DNA from 3 places in the Providencia sp. LY12 genome. Region 1 is predicted to be linked to each of the others. Evidence: predicted binding sites of a transcription regulator. Region 1 holds the regulator's gene; each other region holds the start of a gene.
The links. The regulator PurR, encoded in region 1, represses purine synthesis genes. The targets are predictions, from matches to a motif close to CANGCAAACGTTTGCNTG.
Positions count from the first base shown of each region.

Region 2: the regulator PurR is predicted to act here: its motif matches at 5,790-5,807, upstream of purH (bifunctional phosphoribosylaminoimidazolecarboxamide formyltransferase/IMP cyclohydrolase).
Region 3: the regulator PurR is predicted to act here: its motif matches at 4,256-4,273, upstream of glyA (serine hydroxymethyltransferase).

Region 1 is NZ_CM172594.1:1,917,691-1,925,012, forward strand. Features, by position in the region: gene ACY3ZI_RS09075 (helix-turn-helix transcriptional regulator) at 1-356, opposite strand, end outside; gene punC (purine nucleoside transporter PunC) at 530-1,753, opposite strand; gene punR (DNA-binding transcriptional activator PunR) at 1,876-2,781, shown strand; gene purR (HTH-type transcriptional repressor PurR) at 2,797-3,822, opposite strand; gene cydH (cytochrome bd-I oxidase subunit CydH) at 4,090-4,173, shown strand; gene sodB (superoxide dismutase [Fe]) at 4,262-4,840, opposite strand; gene ACY3ZI_RS09105 (Grx4 family monothiol glutaredoxin) at 5,440-5,787, shown strand; gene rnt (ribonuclease T) at 5,878-6,522, opposite strand; gene gloA (lactoylglutathione lyase) at 6,651-7,058, opposite strand; gene ACY3ZI_RS09120 (DUF1289 domain-containing protein) at 7,243-7,322, shown strand, end outside.
Region 2 is NZ_CM172594.1:444,996-452,317, forward strand. Features, by position in the region: gene nfi (deoxyribonuclease V) at 47-718, shown strand; gene ACY3ZI_RS01990 (YjaG family protein) at 793-1,380, shown strand; gene ACY3ZI_RS01995 (HU family DNA-binding protein) at 1,580-1,852, shown strand; gene ACY3ZI_RS02000 (DUF1481 domain-containing protein) at 1,885-2,568, shown strand; gene purD (phosphoribosylamine--glycine ligase) at 2,792-4,078, opposite strand; gene purH (bifunctional phosphoribosylaminoimidazolecarboxamide formyltransferase/IMP cyclohydrolase) at 4,094-5,683, opposite strand; rRNA gene ACY3ZI_RS02015 (16S ribosomal RNA) at 6,327-7,322, shown strand, end outside.
Region 3 is NZ_CM172594.1:2,821,949-2,829,270, reverse strand. Features, by position in the region: gene glrR (two-component system response regulator GlrR) at 1-627, shown strand, start outside; gene ACY3ZI_RS13440 (NAD+ synthase) at 669-2,291, shown strand; gene glnB (nitrogen regulatory protein P-II) at 2,304-2,642, shown strand; gene hmpA (NO-inducible flavohemoprotein) at 2,829-4,028, opposite strand; gene glyA (serine hydroxymethyltransferase) at 4,379-5,632, shown strand; gene ACY3ZI_RS13420 (3-phenylpropionate MFS transporter) at 5,762-6,913, shown strand; gene suhB (inositol-1-monophosphatase) at 6,995-7,322, opposite strand, start outside.

The DNA of each region.
Region 1 (7,322 bases):
TTGGCCAATGATTTAAACCAATTATTGCTCCATATTTGGCTAAGCGGAGTAGGGATATCCGTATAATTTAACGTGCGTTGGGGAAGTAAAAAACGTAAGGCATCGTGGCGAATACGCAGCACCATCACGCTGGCATTATTCGGGATGGCGGTAAATATATTGACTCTGGGGATGATTAACTGAAATGGATTGACGGATGTATGTTCGTGAGTCGACATACTGATATTTTCAGTCGAAACCCATATTTCAGCACCTGTACCTGGGAAGATCTTAATAGCATCAGTAAATTTCTTGATAATCAAAACTGAACTAACAAATTCTTTTAATTCATCAGGAGGATAATACTGTTTCAGCATGGCTCTTCAAAACGTCATAATTGAATATGCTAATAATAGCGTGTTATAGGGAAAAAATTAACTCTATAAACGATATATTCACCAAATAACGTATTTATTAAAAATCAGTTCCGTTATTAATAATAGTAACGGAACTGATTATTATGATGCCAAAAAATAACGTTAACTAACGATTAGTCATGCTGATATTCAGTGTGCTTAATCGCATCATTGGACTTGCTAGCACAACGCTGCATGAAATAGCCTATAATCATTGGGATTACAGTAAATGCCATCACGCCAGTTGTAGCGAGTAAAGGGTCAAATGTAAGTGCAGACACTAATAAACTGGCTAAGAAACATAACCCTAATTGTAAGGCGTTTTGCAGTGCAGCGGCCTTACCACTAGCAGATGGGAACGTATTGAGGGCTTTGGCGACTGCAATTGGGTATGATGCTCCGTTCATTGCTGCCATAAAGCAAAATGGAACCAAAATCATGGTTAATGTTGGCTGCGTATAAATCGCCATCACAAAGAGAATAATCATACTAACGGCATAACCCGCTAGCAAGATTGGGAACAACGTTTCAGCGCGAACTTTAGCTAATACGAAGCGGCAGCCGTATCCCCCGACAATAAATGCCAGTGTTTGAGGGATATAACTCAAGCCGATATCCGCAGGGTTAAAGCCCATATTGCGTAGAATAAATGGCGAACCCGTTAGCCATGCAAAAAAGCCAGCGCTACACGCTGCATACACAAGTACGTTACCACTGAAAACAGGGGAGCTTAGCAAGGTAGCAAAGGAAACTTTGGTTTGTGGCTGGTTTTCTTCTGCGATGACTTTCGGTGCCACTTTTTTTAGCATCAAGGTCGGTAGCAGGAGTAAAACGCCCACCATCATCAGCACGATGAAGATAAATTCCCAGTTTTTGTGCTCAAGCACCCAGGCACCTAAAAGTGGCGCTAATGCAGGAGAAAGCGCCACTAAAGGCATGATAGAGGCAAATACTTTTTGAGTATCAGCTTCGTTATAGCGGTCGATAACGAGGGCCTGCCATAAAACCGCAGCAGAACAAACGCCAACGGCTTGCAAGAATCGAAGGATTAATAACTGAGTGGCATCGGTGACCCAAATCATTGCTAGACAGCTAACAATAAACAGGGAAAGCCCAACAATAAGGATAGGTTTGCGTCCTAATTTATCTGAAAGGCGTCCCCATAATAGCTGGGCAAACGCGAAGCCCGCTAGAAAGATACTTAATGATGCGCTGATAGCGCCTTCAGTCGTATTTAAGGTTGTTTGCATTGAACCAAAGGCTGGCAGATACATATCGATGGCTAAAAACCCCAGCATGCTTAGGCCAGCAAGATAAATCAAAAATCCAGAGGAGTTTTTTGTCGCAGTATTTGTCATAGTTTTTGCTTAATCTATATTTAAAATAATGTTGATAGTTATCTTATTGTATAGGCTATTTTTTTACGTTGTGAAACGGTAATATTTGGACTCTGCTATCAAATAATTTGAAAGGAAAGAAAATGTGGTCAGCTCATGCACTTGAAGTCATAGACGCAGTTGCTCGAACGGGAAGCTTTAGTGGTGCTGCGGATGAGCTGCATCGAGTTCCTTCAGCGATCAGCTACACAGTAAAACAAGTCGAAGAATGGTTAGCAGTTCCGCTATTCGAACGTCGTCACCGTGATGTGGTATTGACGGAAGCCGGGGCTATCTTTATTAAAGAAAGTCGAAGTGTTATCAAAAAAATGATTGATACTCGACATCAATGCCAACAAGTCGCCAATGGATGGCGCGGACAGTTCAGTATTGCTGTTGATTGCATCGTAAAACCGCAGCGTACGGAACAGCTGATTTTGGATTTTTATCGTCATTTCCCTGATATTGAACTGTATATCCACCCTGAAGTGTTTAATGGAGTTTGGGATGCTTTAGCCGATGGACGTGTGGATGTTGCGATTGGAGCGACCCGTGCTTCACCAATTGGAGAGCGCTATAGCTTCCGTGATATGGGCTTTATGTCATGGCGTTGTGTTGCGAGCCCCGATCACCCATTAGCAAAAATTCAGGGCAAACTGACAGATGATCAAATGCGTGAATATCCAAGTTTGTGCTTAGAAGATACCTCAAGAAGCTTACCGAAAAGAGATACTTGGGCGCTGGATAACCAACGTCGCTTAGTTGTGCCTTACTGGGAAAGTGGTTTAGCGTGTTTGGAAAATGGGCTGTGTGTGGGAATGGTTCCTGAGCACCGTGCAGCGCCATTGTGTGCAGAAGGCAAGCTTGTTGAGCTGGAATTAGCACAGCCGTTTCCTGAAAGCCCTTGCTGCTTAACGTGGGTTGAGAATGATACATCTCCAGCGTTGAGATGGCTGCTTGACTATCTTGGTGATAGCGAAACGCTCAACGCGGAGTGGTTTGCGAGCTAATGTGCTGAGGTAGACTTAGCGGCGATAATCAATAAATGGACCGTCAGCCACGGAACGGCGCTCAACTAAACGCGGATGAACTTCAATCGTTTGCGCATCTTCGCGTTTATTCACAATACGATCGAGCAACATCGCAAACGCCATTTGACCTAAACGCTCTTTTGGCTGGTGGATTGTGGTTAATGCAGGCGTGAAATATCGTGCATTACGCACGTTATCATAACCAATAATGGAAATATCTTGAGGGACACGTAATCCCATCTCGTCAGCCGCACAGATTGCCCCCATCGCCATGATGTCTCCACCACAGAAGACCGCAGTAGGGCGGTGCTTGTTACTGAGGATCTGCATCATCGCTTTATAGCCTGATTCTGGCTCGAAATCCCCTTGAACAATCCATTCATCTTTTAATGTGACTTTGGCTTCTTCCATGGCTTTTTTGAAGCCGGTTAAACGCCCAATACCTGTATTTCTTTCGAGAGAGCCAGGGATCACGCCAATTTCACGGTGACCACGGTCAATAAGGTAACGACCCGCTAAGTAACCACCGTGGAAAGAGTTATCAATAATACTGTCAGTGAAATCCCCGCGAGAGGTACCCCAGTCCATGACGACCATTGGGATATTTCGGTAATCTTCCAACATACCTATCAAGGTGTCAGGGTATTCTGAACACATCACAAGTAGCCCATCGACACGTTTTTGTGCCAACATTTGCAAGTACGCTTTTTGCTTACCTAAGTTATTGTGAGAGTTACATAAAATTAGAGTATAGCCTTTCTCATAGCAACTATTCTCGACAGACTCGATCACTTCTGCGAAATAGGGGGCTTCACTTGATGTTGCCAACAGACCAATTGATTTGGTGTGGTTGACTTTTAAACTACGCGCAACCGCACTCGGAGAATAATTGAGCTCTTTGATGGCGGCCCAAACGGCTGTTTTTGTATCATCAGCGACAAAACGCGTCTTGTTGATAACATGGGAGACGGTTGTGGTAGAGACGCCCGCACGTTTCGCCACATCTTTAATTGTTGCCATGAGAAGAAAAAACTCCTAACCAAAACTTGGTCTCTAAAATAATTCTAGTTAAATAATTACCTGCATATTGATGCATAGTACCTTTGCTGGCAATAATTTAGCGATTTGTTGTCGATTTTGTCTGATCTAGCGCAAAAACGAAAGAAATAATTGATGTTATAACATGTGATATAGACACTGGTTTTACGTTTTTGTGCATGTATACTGAAATAACCTTTTTATTTTATGGTTATTTGATAATTCAATTTCTTTATATGAGAGGGTCTCATGGATACAGATTTTAAATATGGATTGCTAGCTGCGTTTGGCTCTTTAGCTGTAATTATTTTGTTTGCTGTGCACATTTTCTGATTTCATTTCCATCCTATCTAATAAGGATGAGAAATAATTAAGGGCGAGTAATATACTCGCCCTTAGTCATTTTAGATCTGAACTAAAATTAAGCCAGATTTTCTTCAACAAATTTCCAGTTAACCAACGCCCAGAAGTTTTCTAAGTATTTTGGACGTGCGTTACGGTAGTCGATGTAGTAAGCGTGTTCCCAGATATCAACAGTCAGAACTGGCTTATCGTCACCAGAAATTGGTGTTGCCGCGTTAGATGTGTTAACGATAGCCAGGCTGCCATCTGCTTTCTTCACTAACCAAGTCCAACCTGCACCGAAGTTTTTAACTGCGGCATCAGTGAATTGCTCTTTGAACTGAGCAAATGAACCAAATGCTTTGTTGATAGCTTCTGCAACTTTACCGGTTGGCTCGCCACCTGCATTTGGAGCCAAGCAGTGCCAGTAGAAAGTGTGGTTCCAAACTTGAGCCGCGTTATTGAATACGCCACCTTCAGAAGTTTTAATGATTTCTTCTAAAGACAGACCTTCAAATTTGGTGCCTTTGATCAGGTTATTCAGGTTAACAACATAAGTGTTGTGGTGCTTACCATAGTGGTATTCTAAGGTCTCAGCAGAGATATGAGGTTCTAAAGCATCTTTAGCATAAGGTAGAGCTGGTAATTCAAAAGACATTGCGTACTCCTTGATTGCTTTTATTCAGTGTTTAGGGTGTTTGCTCGTAAAATGAGCGAAATTAAATGTACTTCTATTAATTAATCTACTTCTAGTGTAGTGACGTTGAGCTGTGCTGAGCTATTGCGCCGCATTGTAAGTCATGATTTATCATAACAGAATACAGGTTACAGTAAGAAAAAACCTGTTCCATGATGCTATTTATGCCTTAATTGTTAGTAAGTTGCATAATAATTATTCCACTGCGTGTCGTTATTGTCATTGAAGAGCAGGGAAATACATCAAGTGTTATTAATTTGCTAATATATTAACAAATAACTCCCATGATTACACGGCAAAAACACCCAGAGTGAATTTTTTATAGTAAAAAGAAAACGTTGCTATTTGCTTTTCACCTTTTGAGTACAGCAAATAGGAGTGCTATAGTATTCGCCTTATAAAACTGGCATATTGTATGAAACAATCACGGAACAATTTGCGATGTTTTGACTATGCCGGCGATTACACCGGTCAATGTGTTCTGTCTAATGAGTTGCCTTGCAAATGATTCAAAGTGGCTCAGTGACTGCAAAATCAGCACCCACGTTTTAGGATATAAAATGACAACTATCGAAAAAATTGAGCGCCAAGTTAAAGAAAACCCAATTTTATTATACATGAAAGGCTCTCCAAAACTGCCTAGCTGCGGTTTTTCTGCTCAAGCTGTTCAAGCTCTCTCTTCTTGCGGTGAGCGTTTTGCTTACGTTGATATTTTACAAAACCCAGATATTCGTGCAGAGCTACCAAAATATGCTAATTGGCCAACATTCCCACAGTTATGGGTTGATGGTGAGTTAGTTGGCGGTTGTGACATTATCGTTGAGATGTTCCAACGCGGCGAATTACAAGCTCTGATCAAAGAAACTGCAGACAAATACCGTCCAGCAGATGAAACCATCACTGAGTAATTAAATTGTTGAATAGGCTTTAATGCTTATATTGATGAAAACCGTATTAGCCTAAAACTAATACGGTTTTTTTGTTTTTAGGGGGCGAGGTTATTGAGGCTCACTAGGTAGTGGCCATCCACCTAATTTTTTCCATTTATTGACTAACTCGCAAAATAATAGCGCGGTACGGTTAGTATCGTATAGGGCTCCGTGGGCTTGCTTGCCATCAAATGGAATACCTGCGGTGACACAGGCTTTTGCAAGAATGGTTTGCCCAAAAACTAATCCACTCAGTGCGGCGGTATCAAAGGTTGCGAAGGGATGAAATGGGTTACGTTTTAACCCAGAGCGTTCTGCCGCATTCATAACAAAGCTGTGATCAAAATTTGCGTTATGAGCTACCATGATCGCGCGATTGCAATCGGTATTCTTCATACCTTTTCGAATTGTTTTAAAAATGGCATGTAATGCATCATATTCACTCACTGCACCACGTAGGGGGTTCGTGGGGTCAATACCTGTGAACTCCAGTGCAGAGGGCTCCAAATTCGCACCTTCAAATGGTTCTACATGAAAATGCAGCGTTTCATCAATGGCTAGCCAGCCATCTTTGTCCATTTTGAGTGTAATGGCCGCTATCTCTAATAGACCATCAGTTTTAGGGTTGAACCCACCAGTTTCAACATCTATAACGACAGGGTAGTAACCCCGGAAGCGGTTAACCAGTGAGTTAGGGTTATTTTTTTCAGACATTAGGCTTTCAATTTACAGTTTCTGGTTGGCTTTCATTATGCCAAAGGGAATGCATTTTTGCAGGTAGATACTGAAGATATTTTAGGTGATGGTTATCACCACCTAAAATATAAAATGTATGTGAGGGATTAATTTCCTAATCCTTTGCTTGCACTTTTATTTTCGATAAGCTCAATTTTATAGCCATCTGGATCTTCAACAAATGCGATAACGGTTGTACCACCCTTGACTGGACCAGCTTCACGAGTGATATTTCCACCGGCTTGACGAATGTTTTCACAGGTTTTAGCAACATCATCAACACCTAATGCAATATGACCATAAGCATTACCTAAGTCATATTCTGTTACGCCCCAGTTATAAGTTAACTCGATAACAGCACCTTCACTTTCATCGCTGTAACCGACAAACGCTAAAGAATATTTGTATTCTGTATTTTCGCTCGTGCGCAGTAAACGCATACCTAATACTTTGGTGTAAAAATCAATGGAGCGTTGCATGTCGGTAACACGGAGCATGGTATGTAGTAAGCGCATAATAGTAGTTTCCCTATAAATTCTTCAGGCAATAATGCTTAAAGTCGAATCGATTTATCTATTAATATAACGTGGCAATATGACTAAATACAGTGATTGAGGTTTATTTTTTAGTCATATCATGGCTATACTCAATTCGAGGGAGTATATCATAATTTTATGTTTATATTACGGGTGGTTAACGATGGCAGAACAACTTGAGTTTTTTGATATTCCAAGCCCTTGCCGTGGGATATGCCAGACCAACGAGCAGGGATATTGCCG
Region 2 (7,322 bases), 1.5 Mb from region 1:
ACATCATTATCATCTATGATTAATCCTTATTAATAATGGTTCCGTGATGGCAATTGATACTCAGCAGTTGCGACAACAGCAGGTAGAGCTAGCTCAACAAGTCATTCTGAATGATGAGTTTATCTCGCCACGTTTTATTGGTGGTGCGGATGTCGGTTTTGAGCAAGATGGCACCGTGACCCGTGCGGTGATTGTGGTGCTTTCATGGCCTGAGCTGCAATTGGTGGAGTATCAAATAGCACGGATCCCAACTCAGTTACCCTATATTCCCGGGTTGCTCTCGTTTCGTGAAGTCCCAGGGTTAATGGCTGCGTGGGAAAAAATCCAACAAAAGCCTGACTTAGTGCTGGTGGATGGTCAAGGTATTGCTCATCCGCGGCGTTTTGGGGTGGCTTGCCATTTCGGATTGTTGGCCGATGTCGCAACGATAGGGGTAGCAAAAAGTCGTTTATGTGGTGATGTTGTCGAACTCAATGCTGAACCTGAAAGTGTCGAAATGTTGAAAGTGGCTCAAGAGCAATTAGGATGGGTTTATCGTAGTAAGAAACGCTGCAATCCTTTATATCTTTCTCCGGGTCACAAAGTCAGTTTTATTTCCTCGCTAGAGTGGGTAAAACGGTGTATTCAGGGGTATAGATTGCCAGAACCGACCCGTTTTGCTGATGGAATCGCTTCGAATCGCACATTTTTTAAGCGAATGAATGAGAAAATTGGCTAATTATCAGCAAAATATGTGGCATTGGCAGATTTTCAGGTAAACTGCGAAGTATTGAGATTGATGAGTCAGAAATTATGTTAAGAAATCCTATTCATTTGAGGTTAGAGAAACTAGAAAGCTGGCAGCATATGACCTTCATGGCATCCCTGTGCGAGAGAATGTATCCTAATTATCAAATGTTTTGCCAGCAAACTGAATTTGCTGATGCGAAGGTTTATCGTGCCATCCTTGATTTAGTTTGGGAAACCTTGGTTATCAAAGATAGCAAAGTCAATTTCGACAATCAGTTAGAGAAGCTAGAAGAAATTATTCCAGTCGCCGATGACTTCGATATGTACGGTGTTTATCCCGCTATCGACGCTTGTATTGCTTTAGGTGAACTCATTCATGCAAAACTGAGTGGTGAAACCCTTGAGCACGCAATCTTAGTCAGTGAAGCATCGATTCGTACTGTTGCTATGCTTGAAATGACCCAAGCAGGGCGTGAAATGACCGATGAAGAGCTAAAAGTGGTGCCTGCTGTGGAAGAAGAGTGGGACATTCAATGGGACATTTTCCGCTTATTAGCCGCTTGCGAAGAACGAGACTTAGAGTTAATTAAAGGATTAAAATCTGACCTCCGCGAAGCGGGTGTCAGCAATATCGGCATTACTGTCGCGTAAATTTTGCACTTTTAAGTGCGAAAACGTGACTTAAAGCAGTAATGCTGTGTACTAAGACTTCACATTTACCCCTACTCTGTTCTACATTTAGGGGCGAGAAGAAGTGGCTATCGGGGGCGTGTATCAGGGGCTGTCTATCTGGCATATCCGACGCACTCGATGCTTTGCAAACGATAAACACACTGTGTAAGGATAATTTATGAACAAGACTGAATTAGTTGATGCTATCGCAGAATCAGCAGATCTGACTAAAACTCAAGCTAAAGCAGCTTTAGAAGCAACTCTGAGCGCAATTTCAGATTCTCTGAAAAGCGGCGAAGCAGTACAACTGGTCGGTTTCGGTACTTTTAAAGTTAGCCACCGTGCAGCTCGTACCGGTCGTAACCCACAAACTAAAGCAGAAATCCAAATTCCTGCAACAACTGTACCAGCATTCTCTGCCGGTAAAGCACTGAAAGACGCTGTAAAATAAGTACATTGTCTACGAGAATTATCAGAGGGGGTATGAAGTTACCCCTTTTGTTTATTCGCCAAAGGTTGCTGGTGTTGGGAGCAGTCTCAATACTAAGCGCCTGTTCTTCTAATTCGCCTCGACTCCCTGAGTTTAGTGCCAGCGGATTTATTGCCGATGAAGGCGTAATCCGAATGTGGAGACTGAATGATGCGAAGAGTCAGCCGTTGGTCTTAATGGTGGTGTATAGCCCCTATAAAAGAACCGACACCTCCGTCAATTTCTTCGAATATCGTGATGGTAAATTGTGGCAGATCCGCAGCCAAGTCCTCAATCAAGGTAATAACAACATCACTGAACAACTGCGCTTTAGTAAAGATAATGAAATTGTGTTTATGCAGCGCGCGCAAAATAATATCAAAACCCCGCTTTCCTCTGATGAAATTAACCGCTGGCGTTTTGAAGCTGACCGTATTCTGAATATCAATACCGCGTTGATAGTGGGTGGCGTAGAGCTACATCAAGGGTATTGGAAGCAAGGTAAAATCACCACTTGTGATGGTGAAAAGCGCGATGTTACTTTCGAACCGTATGCACAGAAATGGCTAGATGATAGAGCCAAAGTCTGGACGAAAGAGCTGAATTTGGCGTGGTTGGAGTCACCAGAGGGCACTCAGCTTTTGATGGTGGCGGATACCAACTTTTGCAATTGGCAACCTAGTAAAGATTCTTTGTAGGTCACCGCTCGTCGTCTTTCGAACCACAGCTGTATTGCTACGTTCGTTCACCCTAGTCACATACTTATGTATGCTCCTAGAGATTCTCTCTCTTGCAGCTTTGCTGTGATTCGAAATACTTAGAGCCATTGGCTGGGTGAAGGTCAAAGGCAAAAACAAGAAACAGAAAAGCAAAAAGCTGATAAAAGTTTCCTCTTATCAGCTTTGGGATTATTTGTTTCTATTACTTAATGCGGGCGATAGCGCGGTAGCCGATATCGGTGCGATAGAAACTGTCAGACCAATTGATGGTTTTGGCAACTTCGTACGCTTTAGCTTGAGCTTTTGCGATGTCGTTACCTAATGCGGTTACGCACAGAACACGTCCGCCGGCGGTAACGACTTCACCAGCTTGGTTGAGCTTGGTACCTGCGTGGAACACTTTGCTATCAGCTGCTTCTGACGTTGGTAGACCCGAAATCACATCACCATTGCGATAATCACCTGGATATCCACCCGCCGCAATTACGATACCGAGCGCTGGACGTTCATCCCACAGGGAATCTTTACCTGCGAGTTCGCCTTTAGCGCCCGCTAAACACAGAGCGACCAAATCAGATTGTAAGCGCATCATAATTGGCTGAGTTTCTGGATCGCCAAAGCGACAGTTAAATTCGATGACTTTTGGGTTACCCGCTTTATCAATCATCAAACCTGCATATAAGAAACCTTGATAGCGGTTCCCTTCTTGATCCATTCCTTTAACGGTTGGATAAATGACTTGCTCCATGACACGTTGATGAACCGTATCTGTCACCACTGGCGCAGGTGAATATGCACCCATACCGCCAGTGTTTAACCCAGTATCACCATCGCCAACACGTTTATGATCTTGGCTAGTTGCCATCGGAATGACATTCTCACCATCCACCATGACGATGAAACTCGCTTCTTCGCCATCAAGGAACTCTTCGATAACGATACGATGACCGGCATCACCGAATGCATTGCCAGCCAGCATATCATGGACGGCATCTTTGGCTTCTTGCAGCGTCATTGCCACAATCACGCCTTTACCAGCAGCCAAACCATCAGCCTTGATAACGATAGGTGCGCCAACTTTATCTAAATAAGCCAAAGCAGGCTCAATTTCAGTAAAGTTTTCATAAGCTGCGGTCGGAATGTTGTGACGCGCTAAGAAATCTTTGGTGAATGCTTTCGAGCCTTCTAACTGTGCAGCACCTTGAGTTGGTCCAAAAATGGTTAAACCAGCTTGTTTAAATGCATCAACCACACCGATAACTAATGGTGCTTCTGGACCTACGATGGTTAGACCGATTTGTTTGTCTTTGGCAAATTGCAGTAAGCCATCAATGTCAGTTGCTGAGATATCGACATTTTCCAGTGCAGGTTCCAGTGCAGTACCCGCGTTACCTGGCGCAACATACACTTTATCTGCTAATGGAGATTGTGCGGCTTTCCATGCTAAAGCGTGCTCGCGACCGCCACCACCAATAATCAGTATATTCATAGAAACCCCTAGCAATTAGTGACGGAAGTGACGCATGTTAGTAAAGATCATTGCGATGCCATGTTCATTGGCAGCGGCAATCACTTCATCATCACGAATAGATCCACCTGGTTGAATAACGCAAGTAACGCCTACAGAGGCAGCGGCATCGATACCATCGCGGAACGGGAAGAATGCATCGGATGCCATTGCACAACCAGCAACTTCTAAACCTTCATCAGCAGCTTTGATCCCTGCAATCTTAGCAGAGTACACGCGGCTCATTTGTCCTGCACCAATACCGATGGTCATGTCGTTCTTCGAATAAACAATCGCATTTGATTTCACGAATTTCGCCACTTTCCAGCAGAACAGCGCATCTTTTAACTCACGTTCCGTAGGTTGGCGTGTGGTTACGACGCGTAAATCTTCCGCTTCGACCATACCTAAGTCACGATCTTGAACCAGTAAACCGCCATTCACGCGTTTAAAATCTAAACCTGCAACAGGTTTGCTCCACTCACCACATACCAGAACACGCACGTTTTGCTTGGTAGATAAAGAAGGTAAGGCATCTTCAGCAATAGAAGGGGCAATAATCACTTCAACAAATTGACGTTCAATGATGGCTTCTGCGGTGGCTTTATCTAATTGGCGGTTAAAAGCAATGATGCCACCGAATGCTGAGGTTGGGTCAGTCTTGAATGCTTTATCATAAGCGGCATGGATATTGTCACCAATGGCAACACCACAAGGGTTAGCATGCTTAACAATAACACAAGCTGGCTCATCAAAGGATTTTACACATTCCAGAGCTGCATCGGTGTCTGCGATATTATTATAAGAAAGCGCTTTACCTTGAATTTGGTTCGCAGTGGCAATCGACGCTTCTTTTGGATTTTCTTCTATATAGAAAGCCGCGTCTTGATGGCTGTTTTCGCCATAGCGCATATCTTGCTTCTTAATGAAGTTTAAATTCAGGGTACGAGGGAAACGACCTGATGGTTGAGTGGTATCACCATGATATGGCGCAACCAGCTCACCAAAGTAGTTAGCAATCATACTGTCATAAGCGGCAGTGTGCTCAAATGCTTTAATAGCTAAGTCAAAGCGTGTTGACCAATTCAGCGAATTTTCGTGGTTATCCATCTCTTCGATGATTTTGTCATAGTCATTACTGTTAACCACGATAGCCACGTCTTTATGGTTCTTCGCTGCGGAGCGAACCATGGTTGGACCGCCAATATCGATATTCTCAACGGCGTCTTCTAATGTGCAATTTGGTTTTGCGACGGTTTGAGCAAATGGATAAAGGTTCACAACCACCATATCAATAGGTGTAATGTCATGCTGCTGCATGATGGCATCATCTTTACCGCGACGACCTAAGATCCCACCGTGAACTTTCGGGTGCAGAGTCTTAACGCGACCATCCATCATTTCAGGAAAACCTGTGTAATCTGAAACTTCAGTGACCTTAAGGCCTTGCTCTGCTAGTAATTTAGCGGTTCCACCGGTAGAAAGCAGTTCAACACCACGGTGAGAAAGCGCCTTAGCGAATTCAACAACCCCTGTTTTATCAGACACACTAAGCAGGGCACGGCGAATAGGACGAAGCTGTTGCATGAGATAGATCCCTTGGATTTGGATAAAGAAGCAATATCTATATATAAGTCACTAACAATTTCAGAGCATCAAAATAAAATCAATGCCGAATTTTCGCGCTAATTGTAGCGCAAACGTTTGCGTAATGCGCGAACTATTTTCACTATTTTTTCAGTTTGTGGATAAATCTGTGTGTAAGTGGGTATAAATAGGGGTTTTGCTGTGGAATGCAGCAGTTGAACTAAAAACCGTAAAAAATCTTAAAAAAAGGGTTGCAGGATTTCTGCGACTCCCTATAATGCGCATCCACTGACCGGGAACAAGCCAACGCAAAGCGCGATGGACACTGAAACGGCAGCGAGAGAATCTGAAAAGATTAAGTAAAAAAATACTTGACTCTCAATGAGGAAAGCGTAATATACGCCACCTCGCGACAACGACCTAAGTTGATAAAAACTGAGTCGAATTTCTCAAGAAATGTCGCACCGCTCTTTAACAATTTATCAGACAATCTGTGTGGGCACTCACAGGACACTATCAAAAAAATATTTGATTTTAAGTCTTGAAGAGTGACTAACACGTTAATTCATATATATGAACTAATAGGTAATTTGGTTTCTTCGGAAATCAAACGACAGTAACATTCTTTGAGCATCAAGCTTTTTAATTGAAGAGTTTGATCATGGCTCAGATTGAACGCTGGCGGCAGGCCTAACACATGCAAGTCGAGCGGTAACAGGAGAAGCTTGCTTCTCGCTGACGAGCGGCGGACGGGTGAGTAATGTATGGGGATCTGCCCGATAGAGGGGGATAACTACTGGAAACGGTAGCTAATACCGCATAATCTCTTAGGAGCAAAGCAGGGGAACTTCGGTCCTTGCGCTATCGGATGAACCCATATGGGATTAGCTAGTTGGTGAGGTAATGGCTCACCAAGGCGACGATCCCTAGCTGGTCTGAGAGGATGATCAGCCACACTGGGACTGAGACACGGCCCAGACTCCTACGGGAGGCAGCAGTGGGGAATATTGCACAATGGGCGCAAGCCTGATGCAGCCATGCCGCGTGTATGAAGAAGGCCTTAGGGTTGTAAAGTACTTTCAGTTGGGAGGAAGGCGTTGATGCTAATATCATCAGCGATTGACGTTACCAACAGAAGAAGCACCGGCTAACTCCGTGCCAGCAGCCGCGGTAATACGGAGGGTGCAAGCGTTAATCGGAATTACTGGGCGTAAAGCGCACGCAGGCGGTTGATTAAGTTAGATGTGAAATCCCCGGGCTTAACCTGGGAATGGCATCTAAGACTGGTCAGCTAGAGTCTTGTAGAGGGGGTAGAATTCCATGTGTAGCGGTGAAATGCGTAGAGATGTGGAGGAATACCGGTGGCGAAGGCGGCCCCCTGGACAAAGACTGACGCTCAGGTGCGAAAGCGTGGGGAGCAAACAGGATTAGATACCCTGGTAGTCCACGCTGTAAACGATGTCGATTTGGAGGTTGTTCCCTTGAGGAGTGGCTTCCGGAGCTAACGCGTTAAATCGACCGCCTGGGGAGTACGGCCGCAAGGTTAAAACTCAAATGAATTGACGGGGGCCCGCACAAGCGGTGGAGCATGTGGTTTAATTCGATGCAACGCGAAGAACCTTACCTACTCTTGACATCC
Region 3 (7,322 bases), 900 kb from region 1:
ATTGGTGATATGCCAATGCCGCTGCAAGTCAAATTGCTGCGTGTTCTACAAGAACGTAAAGTTCGCCCGCTAGGTAGCAACCGCGATTTAGATATTGATGTACGCATTATTTCTGCGACCCACCGTAACTTACCGAAAGCGATGGAAAAAAACGAGTTCCGTGAGGATCTCTATTATCGCTTGAATGTAGTGAACCTGCGCATCCCTGCGTTGAATGAACGCGCAGAAGATATTCCATTATTAGCTAATCATTTATTACGTGAAGCTGCGAGTCGCCATAAACCATTTGTTCGCAGTTTTTCGAGCGATGCGATGAAGTGCTTGATGACCGCAAGCTGGCCCGGAAACGTGCGCCAGTTAGTGAACGTGATTGAGCAGTGTGTTGCATTGACGACATCTCCAGTGATCAGCGAAGCCCTCGTTAGCCAAGCTCTGGAAGGTGAAAATACGGCGCTACCGACCTTTGTGGAAGCGCGTAACCAATTCGAATTAAATTATCTGCGTAAATTATTGCAGATGACCAAAGGCAACGTGACCCAAGCTGCACGCATGGCGGGACGCAACCGTACTGAGTTTTATAAATTACTCGGGCGTCACGATTTAGAAGCGAATGATTTTAAAGAATAAAACCTTTATAGCCTAAAGGATTAAGGGAGAACAAACACGTTATGAGCCGTAAGCTTAATATCTCACTGGCACAACTTAACTGGCTGGTTGGCGACATCGAAGGCAACTGCGAGCGTATGTTGCAAACTGTTGAAGAACAGGCTGAAAACACTGATATCGTCATGTTTTCTGAGCTGGCTCTAACAGGGTATTCCCCTGAAGATTTACTTTTCCGCCACGATTTTGAAGAGCGATGCACTGCGCAATTAAAACGTTTACAACAAGCTAGCGGTCAATGCGGGATCATCGTGGGTCACCCGTGGTACGAAGATAATGAAATTTATAACGCATTATCATTTTTCTACCAAGGCAAGCTATTAGCCCGTTACTTTAAGCAAGAACTGCCTAATTACGGCGTTTTTGATGAGCCTCGTTACTTCACGGCGGCGGAAAAAACGTGCGTGGTGGAATTCAAAGGTTATCAGCTCGGTTTACTGATTTGCGAAGATATTTGGTATGACGAGCCAATTGATGCGGTGAAAGGGGCGGGGGCTGAGTTGGTTCTCACCATTAATGCTTCACCGTATGATTTAAATAAAGAGCATATTCGTAGTGATCTGCTGGTGGAACATGCGCAGCGTACCGGTTTGCCGATTGTTTATCTGAACCAAGTGGGTGGACAAGACGAACTTGTGTTTGATGGCGGCTCTAAAGTGCTGGCAAATAAAGGCAAGCAAGTCTACCAAATGGCTGAATTTGCAGAGCAAGTGGCGACAGTCACCTTTGAAGATGTGAAATTAGTGACTGAGCAGACGAAGCAGCCTGAAGCGCCGCAAATTGCTCAGGTATATCAAGCATTAGTCTTAGCTACCCGCGATTACATCAACAAAAATGGCTTTAATGGGGCGATTTTAGGGTTATCCGGTGGGATTGATTCAGGATTAACCGTGGCGATTGCGGCAGATGCTATCGGTAAAGAGCGAGTTCAAGCGGTTATGATGCCGTTCCGTTACACCTCTGAAATGAGCATCCATGATGCTAAAGAGCAGGCGGAATTACTGGGTGTTGAGTTTGATATCGTTTCCATTGAACCGATGTTTGATGCCTTTATGGCACAATTGCAGCCGATGTTTGAAGGGACTCAACCGGATACCACGGAAGAGAATTTACAAGCCCGTTGTCGCGCCGTGATCTTAATGGCGATGTCCAATAAGCGCCGCCGTTTAGTGCTGACGACTAGCAATAAAAGTGAATCTGCAGTTGGGTATTCAACGTTGTATGGCGATATGGCAGGGGGCTTTGATGTCCTGAAAGATGTGCCAAAAACGCTGGTCTTTGAACTGGCTAAATATCGTAATACAATATCGCCAGCAATTCCGCAGCGCGTGATTGATAGACCACCTTCAGCGGAGCTGGCTCCAGGGCAATTAGACCAAGATAGTTTACCGCCATACGATGTGTTAGATGCCATCTTAGACGGTTATGTAGAAAAAGATTTATCTGTGGCTGACCTTATCAAGCTCGGATTTGATAGAGAAATTGTTCGCAAAGTTGTGCGTCTTGTCGATATTAACGAATATAAACGCCGTCAGGCTCCTGTTGGACCGCGGATCACAATGCGTAATTTCGGTAAAGATCGTCGTTATCCGATTACCTCAGGTTTTGGCCGCAAAAACTGGTCATAACAGGAACTGAAAATGAAAAAAATTGATGCAATTATAAAGCCATTCAAACTTGATGATGTGCGCGAAGCGTTAGCTGAAGTGGGGATCACCGGCATGACAGTGACTGAAGTGAAAGGCTTTGGTCGCCAAAAAGGTCACACTGAACTGTATCGTGGTGCGGAATATATGGTGGATTTTTTACCAAAGGTAAAAATTGAAATCGTTGTGCCGGATGATATTGTTGAAAGCTGTGTAGAAACCATTATGCAAACGGCGCAAACCGGCAAAATCGGTGATGGGAAAATCTTTGTGTATGACGTTGCTCGCGTCATTCGTATTCGTACAGGTGAGCAAGACGAAGAAGCAATTTAATTTTTGTTCTAGTTGGCGGATTAGCTTTTAGGCTGGCGAGTTAGCTAGAATGAAAAATGCGGTAACGGGATAAATATATCTTACATGGGATGATAATATATTTATATGCGAGTCCGTTACCGCAAAAATTAAAAATTTATATAAACTAAATCTTTAAAAACAATTCACTATAATGAATAACTGCAATTAATTTAACGGTAATACTTTATGAGGACCGAAACACTCATAATGAATGTTATCGGCAGTAACACCCATTTCAATTAGCTGTTTTCCAACATGCTGCATAAAGCCAACAGGTCCACAGAAATAGAATTGCATATTTGGCTGAAGCACTTTCTCTTTGACTTGCGTTAAATCCAGTAATCCACAGTATTGGTAATCTTCACCCTGTTTATCTTGTGGTGCTGGCTGGTTAAACCAGACTGCCGAATGACCTTGGGTATGTTGTGACATCAATTGGCTAACTTCTTGATTAAAAGCGTGTACATCCCCATTTTCAGCGGCGTGTAGCCAATTCACAGGTGCTTGATGTTGGTGCATAGTGAGGTGGTTAAGCATGCTGAGCATTGGTGTTAAGCCGACGCCAGCAGAGATTAAAGTCACTGGCGTTTTCGGTTCGACATCAAGGTAAAAGTCACCGCAAGGTGGCGCTAAACGAACAATATCGCCTTCATTGAGATTTTGATGTAAGAAGCCTGAAACGATGCCTTGCTCTTCACGTTTTACCGCAATACGGTAGGTTTTCCCATTTGGCGCAGTAGTGAGTGAATACTGGCGAATCTCTTGATTTTCAAAACTATTTTCATTCAGGTATACAGTAATATATTGCCCTGGACGATAATCGGCCACAGCTTTACCATCTACCGGAGTGAGTTCAAAACTGGTGATAACGGCACTTTGAGGCTGTTTTTTAGTGACTTTAAATTCACGTAAGCCTTCCCATCCGCCAGATTTTTCCGCATTTTCATGGTAGATCGCGTTTTCACGGTTAATGAAAATATCCGCCAGTACGCCATAAGCTCTTCCCCATGCGTCCAACACTTCCTGACCTGGGCTCAGTAGCTCATCAATCGCAGCGAGCAGATTTTCCCCAACAATCGGGTAATGCTCTGGTTTGATATTTAAGCTGGCATGTTTTTGCGCAATTTTTTCCACTGCACCAATTAATGCTTCAGGGGTTTCAATATGGATGGCATAGGCGCAAATGGCGTTGAATAGGGCTTCACGCTGATCGCCATTCGTTTGATTTCTCATATTGAAAATATCTTTCAGTTCAGGATGTTGTTTAAACATTCTGTCATAAAAGTGAGCGGTTAATTTAGGGCCAGTTGCTGCGATGGCAGGGATGGTGGATTTAATTGTGGCGATAGTTTGTTGATCAAGCATACAGGTACTCCTGAATTATTTTCATAATATTATGAATTTATAAACATGCATTTTGTATGCAACTTATAATATTTAGCGGGAAATGTAAATAATTAACGCATCAAAAAGTGGGGGAATTCACCGCAAAATTAGAGGTAGCTAGCAAAGTTAGATATTCGTCTCGGTATTATTGAAATGTGCGCTATTATATTTTGTGTTGTTTAAAGGTATCTGAAAGCAAAAAAATTAATGCAATCGTTTGCGTATATTTTTTCTTAGGGGCTATCTCAACGACGAAAAAGAGTTTACACTGTCAGTCATTAAGTTGAATTGATTGTTACCTTATTGAATTGCTGAGGCAGGAGAAGCGAATGTTAAAGCGTGAAATGAATATTGCAGATTACGACCCACAACTGTGGGAAGCAATGGAAAAAGAAGTACAACGTCAAGAAGAACATATTGAATTAATTGCTTCTGAAAACTATACCAGCCCACGAGTTATGCAGGCTCAAGGCTCTCAGCTGACCAATAAGTATGCGGAAGGTTATCCAACTAAACGTTATTATGGTGGTTGTGAATTCGTTGATGTGGTTGAGCAATTAGCTATCGACCGCGCAAAAGAGTTATTTGGTGCTGACTACGCAAACGTACAGCCACACTCAGGTTCACAAGCTAACGCTGCCGTCTATATGGCGCTGCTGCAACCAGGCGACACAGTATTAGGTATGAACCTTGCACACGGCGGTCACTTAACTCACGGTTCCCCAGTAAACTTCTCCGGTAAACTGTATAACATCGTTCCTTACGGTATCGATGAAAGCGGTAAAATTGATTACGACGATATCGCGGCTCAAGCGAAAAAACATCAACCAAAAATGATCATTGGCGGCTTCTCCGCATACTCAGGTGTGGTTGATTGGGCTAAAATGCGTGAAATCGCTGACAGCATCGGTGCTTACCTGTTCGTTGATATGGCTCACGTTGCGGGTCTAGTTGCCGCGGGTGTTTATCCTAACCCAGTTCCACATGCTCACGTAGTTACTACAACAACCCATAAAACATTAGCGGGTCCACGCGGTGGTCTGATTTTAGCCAAAGGTGGCGACGAAGACCTGTACAAGCGTCTGAACTCTGCGGTATTCCCAGGTTCTCAAGGCGGTCCTCTGATGCACGTTATCGCAGGTAAAGCGGTAGCACTGAAAGAAGCGATGGAGCCAGCGTTCAAGACTTACCAACAGCAAGTCGCTAAAAATGCGAAAGCAATGGTTGAAGTTTTCCAAAAACGCGGCTTTAAAGTGGTATCTGGCGGTACTGAAAACCACCTGTTCTTAGTTGACTTAGTTGACAAAGATATCACGGGTAAAGACGCTGATGCTGCACTGGGTCGCGCAAACATTACAGTAAACAAAAACAGCGTACCTAACGATCCGAAGAGCCCGTTTGTGACTTCTGGTGTACGTATTGGTTCTCCTGCAATTACACGTCGTGGCTTCAATGAAGCAGATGCACGCGAGCTAGCTGGCTGGATGTGTGATATTCTGGATAACCTCAATGACGAAGCGACCATTGAAGCTGTTAAACAGAAAGTATTAGCTATCTGCAAAAAATACCCAGTTTATGCATAATGGCAATATGCCCATAAAGTAAGCTGAATTAGCATGATAAACCCGCTTCTACACTTGTAAAAGCGGGTTTTTTGTTGTCAGTTGTAAACCCCTTCATAGAGAGGGTGATATGAAAATAAGGGAGGAGTGATGGTTATTCCATCAACGCGTTGGCTAGCGATTGATTATTTTACCTACTTTTTTGCTTACAGTATTTTCCTACCATTTTGGTCAGTGTGGCTACAAGGTGAGGGAATAGATGCAGAAATGATAGGGCTGTTGTTAGGTATCGGGCTTGCGGCGCGTTTTCTTGGTGCGATGTTTATCACCCCCCAAGTCAAAGAGCCTTCCAAGCTGATCAATGCATTACGATTACTGGCGGCGCTTTCCCTTATATTCTCCATTGGATTTTCGTTCGGCTCCCATTGGGCTTGGCTGATGTTTGTCATGATAGGGTTTAACCTCTTTTTTGCCCCTATGGTGCCATTAGGTGATTCACTGGCAGGAACATGGCAGAAACAATTTACGTTTGATTACGGCAAAATCCGCGTTTGGGGCTCCATCGCCTTTATTATTGGCTCATCGTCGATGGGCTATTTCGCTGGTGTGTGGGGACATATCTCTATCATGGTAGCGCTGGTGATCAGCTGCGCTGCCCTATTACTGGGGGCGATGCTAAAACCGGCAATTATGCCCGCGGGTGTGGCAAAAGTAGATGGGGCAAATAAGGTCTCATTTAAACAGCTGATTGCAGATAAAAATGTGCTGTTGTTTTTAATCTGTGTAACTTTATTACAAGGTGCGCACGCCGCTTATTATGGATTTGCCTCGCTGTTCTGGAAAGAAGCGGGTTATTCCGATTTAGTGATCGGTAATTTATGGTCGCTGGGTGTAGTGGCAGAAGTGATCGTATTTATGCTGAGCCATCGATTATTCCGACGTTGGAGTGCTCGTAATTTACTCTTATTATCCGCAGTTTGTGGGATTATCCGCTGGGGAATGATGGGGGCATTTACTGCATTACCAGTCTTAATTATTGTTCAAATCTTACATAGCGGAACCTTCACCGTTTGCCACTTAGCGGCAATGCGCTTTATTAGTGCGCGTAAAGAAAATGAAATCATTCCGCTACAAGGCGCTTATTCTGCATTAGCGACTGGGGGAGGGCTTGCGGTGATCACGATTATGGTCGGTTATATTTATGAACGTATGCCTGAACAACATGGCGTCGTGTTTTATTTGATGGCGCTCTTGGCTGTGCCTGCGCTGTTTATTCGACCAAAAGTGACGGCTCAGTCTTAGACTGAAGTTGTCGTAACGCAATAATAAAAAGGGCGCTTAGTTTTCACTAGCGCCCTTTTAGCAAATTTAACGAGGGTTAAATTAACGTTTTAATGCTTCAGATAATTCATCTTTCATAGCAGCCAGAATATCGCGAACAACGCGTGGGCTACCTGCAACTAAGTTGCCAGATGCTAAATAGTTATGACCGCCTACGAAGTCAGTCATGATCCCGCCAGCTTCACGCATGATCAGTTCACCGCCTAAGAAATCCCATGGTTTTAAACCGATTTCGAAGTAGGCATCAACGCGACCTGCTGCCACGTAACATAAATCCAGAGCTGCTGAACCTGTGCGGCGGAAATCTGCACACTGGTCAAACATTTTACCCATGATGTTCATGTAGATAGATGCGTGTTGCTTGTGTTTG